2 regions of the Undibacterium sp. TC4M20W genome follow, and region 2 is predicted to be linked to the other one. Evidence: predicted binding sites of a transcription regulator. Region 2 holds the regulator's gene; the other holds the start of a gene.
What was found. The regulator FliA, encoded in region 2, starts transcription of late flagellar genes. The targets are predictions, from matches to a motif close to CTAAAGTTTNNNNNNNNNNNGCCGNTA.
Positions count from the first base shown of each region.

Region 1: the regulator FliA is predicted to act here: its motif matches at 2,165-2,191, upstream of ACO0LL_RS26925 (flagellar protein FlaG).

Region 1 covers NZ_JBMPPI010000036.1:10,781-14,197, forward strand. The annotation lists gene ACO0LL_RS26915 (pyridoxal phosphate-dependent decarboxylase family protein) at 1-568, opposite strand, end outside; gene ACO0LL_RS26920 (hypothetical protein) at 778-1,713, opposite strand; gene ACO0LL_RS26925 (flagellar protein FlaG) at 1,725-2,111, opposite strand; gene ACO0LL_RS26930 (LysR family transcriptional regulator) at 2,360-3,226, opposite strand; gene ACO0LL_RS26935 (quinone oxidoreductase family protein) at 3,356-3,417, shown strand, end outside.
Region 2 covers NZ_JBMPPI010000014.1:60,685-64,101, reverse strand. The annotation lists gene flhF (flagellar biosynthesis protein FlhF) at 1-783, shown strand, start outside; gene ACO0LL_RS17400 (MinD/ParA family ATP-binding protein) at 776-1,606, shown strand; gene ACO0LL_RS17395 (RNA polymerase sigma factor FliA) at 1,615-2,346, shown strand; gene ACO0LL_RS17390 (flagellar motor protein) at 2,328-3,068, shown strand; gene motD (flagellar motor protein MotD) at 3,099-3,417, shown strand, end outside.

The DNA.
Region 1 (3,417 bases), on a different contig from region 2:
CGTGCGCCCCTGCTGAGGTATAAGCCACCAGCCGCTCAGGAAAAGCCGTGAGCCCTTGATACCTTACCTCTGCCCCAAGAGTGCGCGCCCGTGCTACCAGTACGGCAATGAAGTTAGCCATCGACGTGCCAGTAACAAACAGACCGCTGGCAGTATCTGGAAAATGAAATAGCTCGCTGACCCAGCGCGTTATCTGACGCTCGACTTCTATCGGTATATGATCACGCCCGCCGAGATTGGCATTCAGACCCGCTGCCAGCATCTCCGCTAAAGTACCAACAGGATTGCCACCACCCTGCACCCACCCCATAAATCCAGGATGGCTATTGCCTACCGAATACGGCAAGATATTTTCCATGAATTGTTGATGCACTTCACCGAGCTCAGCTGGCGCAGTTGGCAAACCCGACTGGAACTTTGCGCGCACTTCATCTGGTATCACTTGCCACACAGGGCGCTCGCGTATGTGCTCTGCGTAATCAAGGATATCGTCCAGCATGCGATGTCCCTGCGCACGCAGGGCCTGCCAGTCATCCGGGTCCAGTGAGTTCTTTGGCGGTACGGTCATTCAGATATCCATCCGTGAATAATTGCAGCATAAAGACAAGAAGCGCCTAAGCTTATTCACATTATGGATGAGCAGGTGGAAAATGAAGTGTCGAATAAAGCAAATTTTGCTGCTTTATTGATGCAAACGAATAGTTCAATAGCAATAAGTGACCTAAAGGCAACGCTTTATCTACCCTCTGCTTATGTCCAGCGCTTAGGGGAGTATTATCAATTACGGAGGTATTCAGCAAATAACTGTTTCCTAGAGCGGGCTCGTGGGCTGGACCAGTAATCTGCCACTTCCATGATAATTTCATCGCCAGAACGGATGCTCAATCGATAAGGCTTGCCCATCATCACGCTATGCACATACATGGCAAAAGCCTCGGCAAAATCATCATAGGCATTGGTTGCGGCATACAGACTGGAAAAACCGGTTTTTTCCAGCGCCTTGTAGATGCTAGGGATTAAATCGCCATCAACCTGCTGATCGCTATAGAAGTGCAAGTTCTTGCGGTGTTCAAAATCATGTCTGAGCAAGGGAATGATGTCGCCATTCATGGCGATTTGCCAGGACAGACTCAAGAAACTATATTCTTCAGTCGATCTGAATTTTTGCGAACCTATCCACCAGTCGGGCAAAAATTCGCTATTGGCCGTCAGCACATGACCAAATTCATGCAAGAGCAAAAACTGCATGGCATTCTTGCGGTTATCGTTTTCCGCAGCTTCAATTTGCAGATGGACTTGAAAAGCTGAGCCTGGCAAAAACGGCGTATTTTCTTTCCAGCTCGCCCAGTCATTGGCAGTGCGGCCCAAAAAAGCATCGGCATCCATCAGTGTCACCAGACCGAGTATCTGGCCATCGGGGCTTGTGACAACGTCGGTCACCGCAGATGAACCAAGGCCACGCCCAAGACAGACACCTAGCAGGGGTTTATCCAAAAGCTGCAACACAACAGGTGGCATATCCGCAATCGCTGCCCGGATATCATTTAAAAAATCGGGATTCAATTCAACTTGCGCAGGCAATTGGTCAGCAGAAGTGCAATTATTCACTTTTGCAACATAGGCCAATAATTCTTCGGGTGCTTTACCTATCCTGTCGGGGAGGGGAAGATTTGCTTGCTTTAACCAGTATTCAACATCAGAGCTGACAATCACTCTTTATCCATTCATGCATGGTCGTTCAACAAAACACCTTTTTTACCTTCCAGATCACGGGCTATCGCCAGCACTTCTCTGGAGGGTATTTGTCGCAATACGACCTTGGTCTCATTATCAACAATCTGCACCACCACTTTGCCAGAATCATTATCCAGATTGAGATTAACGCTTTTATTCAAACCGATGGCACGGTTGATCTGATCAACAGAGTTCTTGAGTTCTTTGGCAGAAATGTCACTTTGGGGCTGGCTGTCTTTGCTGACGGCAACTTTACTGGCCTCAACAACTACCGGCGCAGATGCCGCTTTAGCAACAACTGGTGCAGCCTTGACATCTTGCCGGGTATCAACACTGACACTGCCAGTGGCCCCACCTGCTATTTGATTGATGCTCATTTTGCTCTCCAGCCCTAAATTAAACCACGTGACGGATTACCGCATATTGTGTATTACGGTCGTTTTTGTCAAAAGTTTAGGTTTATTCTTGAAAGCAGCTTAATTTAATAGGTGCTTAGTGTGAACAGATATGTGAGCAGACATGTGAGCAGATGTAAGCAAGCGTTTGGCCTACCCCATAGAATTATATTAAATATAACATTATAAAAAGTCAATGTTTTATTTTCATCAAACCGGACCGACGTTGTTCATAACAATAAGTCATTCATTTCTGCACTGGAAAACAAGTCGATCAATCCGTCAGCCACTGCCCTTACCCTGGGTGAACGGCGTACATCATCATGCATGACCAGCCAAAGTTTTCTGCGCAGAGGGCAAACCTGATGCTCTATACGGTGCAGTTCGCGGTGACTCTGGCGCAAATAATGCGGTAATACGGTTATGCCAAGACCTGCCGCCACGCATTGAGCCAGCACCATTTGGTCATTACTGCGCAGCATGACTTTGCGCTGCGCCAGATAATCTTCCAGCCATTGATGATGGGGCGTTGCAGAGTTTTTTTCATAGGCGACAAATTCCCAATCTTCTTCCTTGCGCTTTTTCAGATAGGTTTTGCTGGCGTACAGGCCATACCCTACGCTGGCCAAGGGCTTAATGACCAGACCCGCGGTTTGTGGGCGCGCCATTCGTAAAGCGATGTCTGCCTCGCGCTTGCCGAGACTGACCTGATGGCGCTCTGCCTGTAACTCCAGCTCCACGCCGGTCAAACTGGTGCAGAGTTTTTTAAGCTGGGGCGCGAGTACAAAAGTCGATAAACTAGGTGGTGCAGAAATACGCACTATACCTTCCATTTTTCTGGTACTGAGCGCCTTTCTCTCAAAATTGAACCAGCGTTCTTCCACTTCCCGTGCGTGGGTGACCAGGTCGCGTCCTTCTGTGGTCAGTTGCCACCCGCGCACCAGTCTGTCGAACAGACGCAGCTTTAATGCTGACTCAAGCGCATCAATACGCCGCGCAACCGTCGTATGTTCCACCTGCAGGCCACGCGCAGCCCCGGTCAGCGTACCGCAATCGACCAGTGCCAAAAAATAGCGTAAATCATCCCAATTCATCATGGTGCAATTATGCACAGTCCAGGCGAATTTTTCAGTAATTTTCTTTCGATCCGTCTTTGATTAAGCTGCACATCAGGCAGACAGACATAGGGTCTGAACAATAGGTGAGAAGAGAACAAGAGAGGAAATATGCAAGCCATACAATTTTTTTCACAAGGTGGGCCAGCAGTGCTAGAAGTGGGTGACCTGCC
Region 2 (3,417 bases):
AAGCTTGAAAATGGCCTGGACTGGATCAAGAATGTGCTGGTGCGCAATCTGTCCACTATCGACAATGAAAACGAAATGCTGGAAAAAGGTGGCGTGTATGCTCTGGTCGGCCCTACCGGCGTGGGCAAGACCACGACTACGGCCAAGCTGGCTGCCCGTTGCGTCATGCGCCATGGTCCTTCCAAGCTGGCATTGATCACGACTGACGGTTATCGTATCGGCGGTTTTGAACAATTGCGTATCTACGGCAAAATTTTGGGTGTCATGGTGCACGCGGTCAAGGATGAGGCAGATTTGCGCATTGCCTTGTCCGAGCTCAAGAACAAGCATACCGTCCTGATCGATACTGTCGGTGTCAGCCAGCGCGACAAAATGGTGACTGAACAGGTGGCGATGTTGTCTGGAACAGACACTCCGGTAAAGCGTTTGCTGTGCCTGAATGCGACATCAACAGGTGAAACCTTGAGTGAGGTCGTGCGTGCTTATCAGGGCAATGGCTTGGCAGGCTGCATCCTGACCAAGCTTGATGAAGCGGCGACTATCGGTGGTGCACTGGATATCGCGATACGCCAGAAACTCATGGTGTATTACATCGCCAGCGGCCAGCGCGTGCCTGAGGACCTGCATATCGCCAACAAGCTGTATCTGATAGACCGTGCCTTCAAACTCAAGCGTGAGACGGCAGCTTTCCGTTATCTGGATGAAGAATTGCCCTTGTTGATGGCGGGTGCAGTTTCTACGCAAGCATCAGGACGTGCTGGTCAGGAGGTGTCCCTTGGCTAGTTTCGATCAGGCAGAAGGCCTGCGCCGCATGCTGGCTGGGCCAAAACCACGGGTATTTACCTTTTTGTCGGCCTTGAGGGAAGATGAAAAGAGCGGCATGCTGGTGAATCTGGGTGTGTCACTGGCACGCCAGGGTAACCAGGTCTTGATGGTTGATACACGCTCTTCAGAAAACAGTGTCGGTGCCTGGTTGAATGCGAACCTTGATCAGACCTTATTGGATGTAGCGAGACAACAGCGTACAATGAAGGAAGCAGTCAAATTGGTGGCTGCTGGCCTGTCGGTGACGATGCTGGCCCGTCATGCATGGCTGCCGCCAGAAAATACGCGGCAATTGTCCAAAGTGTTTGATGTGGCAGCCAACCGTGCGGACCTGGTTATTGTGGATAGCGAGATCAACCTGGATGACAGTTTTCCGCTGGCGACGCTGGATGACAGCGAGCTGGTGATACAGGTTTCTGCTGATCCTGCCATGATCAAGGCTGCTTATGGATTGATCAAGCGTGTGAGCAACAGGCTGGGTCGGCGCGGTTATGGTATTTTAGTGTCCGGTGCATCGGAAAAAGAGGCAAGATTGATTTATACGAATATGGCGCAGGCGGCCAGCCGTTACCTGGCGGTGCCACTGCACTACGTTGGCCATGTGCCGGAAGATGAACACGTAAGAAAGGCTGCACATTTGGGACGCTCTGTGATTGATGCTTTTCCTAAAGCCCTTGCTTCGCTGGCATTCTCCCGGCTGGCTGAACAATTGGCAAAGACCGCGCGTTCCACCTTATGTGCAGAGGGAGTCCCTGAGCTGGGTGTCGGTCTCGGAATGTAATCAGAAAAATGTACACCGCGAGCGGAAAATCAGATAAAAACTTCCTTTTGAGGGAGCATGCGCCTCTGGTCAAGCGTCTGGCTTACCAGTTGAAGGCGCGCCTGCCTCCCAGTGTGGAGGTGGACGATCTCGTGCAGGCCGGCATGATAGGCCTGCTGGATGCCGTTAACCGCTACGAAGATACCCATGGCGCCCAGTTTGAAACCTATGCGGTACAACGCATACGGGGTGCCATGCTGGATGAATTGCGCAGTAGTGACTGGCTGCCGCGTGGCGTGCGCCAGAACATGCGCAAGATAGAAAATGCCATGAATGTGCTACAGCAAAAGCTGGGCAGGCCACCGCTGGAAACCGAGGTGGCGAAGTCACTCAAGCTGAGCCTGGAAGAGTACCAGAACCTGCTGACCGACAGTGGCGGGCATCAACTCGTCTATTACGAAGATTTTCATGATGCCGACACCAAGGAGCATTTCCTTGACCACTATTGCTCCGATTTTTCTGGCGATCCGCTGCAGGATTTGCTGAATGACGACTTCCGTGACGCCGTCATCGGTGCGATAGACAGCTTGCCCGAGCGCGAGAAACTGCTGATGGGTCTGTACTACGAGCAGGAGTTGAATCTCAAGGAAATTGGTGCTGTGATGGGGGTATCAGAGTCACGGGTCTCACAATTACATAGTCAGGCGGTTGCCAGGCTCAGGGCATACTTAAGGGAGAAAGCGTGGACTGGGCTAGCGTAATCGGATTGGTACTGGTGATATTTGGCATAGTCACCGGACAGTTGATGGAAGGCGGGCGCCTGTCTTCTCTGGTGCAACCCGCTGCCTTTGTCATCGTGGTCGTGGGTACGCTGGGCGCTGTGTTGTTGCAAAGCCGGCTCAATACCTTCAGGCGTGGCGTGCGCATGCTGCGCTGGATCGTTTCTGAACCACCAGACAGCAGTAAAAAAAATATCGCAGATGCTTTGATCTGGAGTGTGGTTGCCAGGCGTGAAGGTTTTTTGAGCCTTGAGCGTTATATGAATGCCTCATCCGACCCTTTCATCAGCAAGGGCCTGCGTCTGGTGATCGATGGCATAGACCCGATACGCCTGAAAGACATACTTGATGTCGATATTTCACTGTATGAAATGGAGCAACGCCAGGCTGCCAAAATCTGGGATGCTGCCGGTGGTTATTCACCTACCATAGGCATTTTGGGGGCGGTGCTGGGGCTTATCCATGTGATGGAAAATCTGAGCGACCCGTCCAAACTCGGTGGCGGCATCGCTGTTGCCTTTGTTGCCACTATTTACGGTGTGGGCATGGCCAATTTGTTGTTTTTGCCAATCAGCAATAAATTAAAAGAAATCATAGGCCGCGAAGTTACGCGCCGTGAAATGTTGTCTGATATTTTTTATAGTATCGCTCTGGGTGACAGCCCGCGTGTGGTGGAAGAAAGACTGACTAACCATCGCAATTAAGCGATGCAGTGAAACTGAAAAAATATACTTATGGCAAGGAAAAAATACCACGAAGAACCAGACAACCATGAGAGATGGCTGGTTTCTTACGCGGATTTTATTACCCTGCTGTTTGCCTTTTTTGTTGTCATGTATGCTATTTCCTCTTTGAATGAGGGTAAATACCGGGTCTTGTCCAACTCACTGACCGGTGCCTTTGGCAAAGTCATGACGGTGAATCCCAAGCCTGTCGATGCGCAGATTGAGCAAAAAATCAAGCTCGATCCCTTGCCTCTGGTTAAAAACCGTATCAATGAAGGTTTGCGCAAAGAAAAGGCGCAAATGACCACCATGGCCAAAGATATCATGA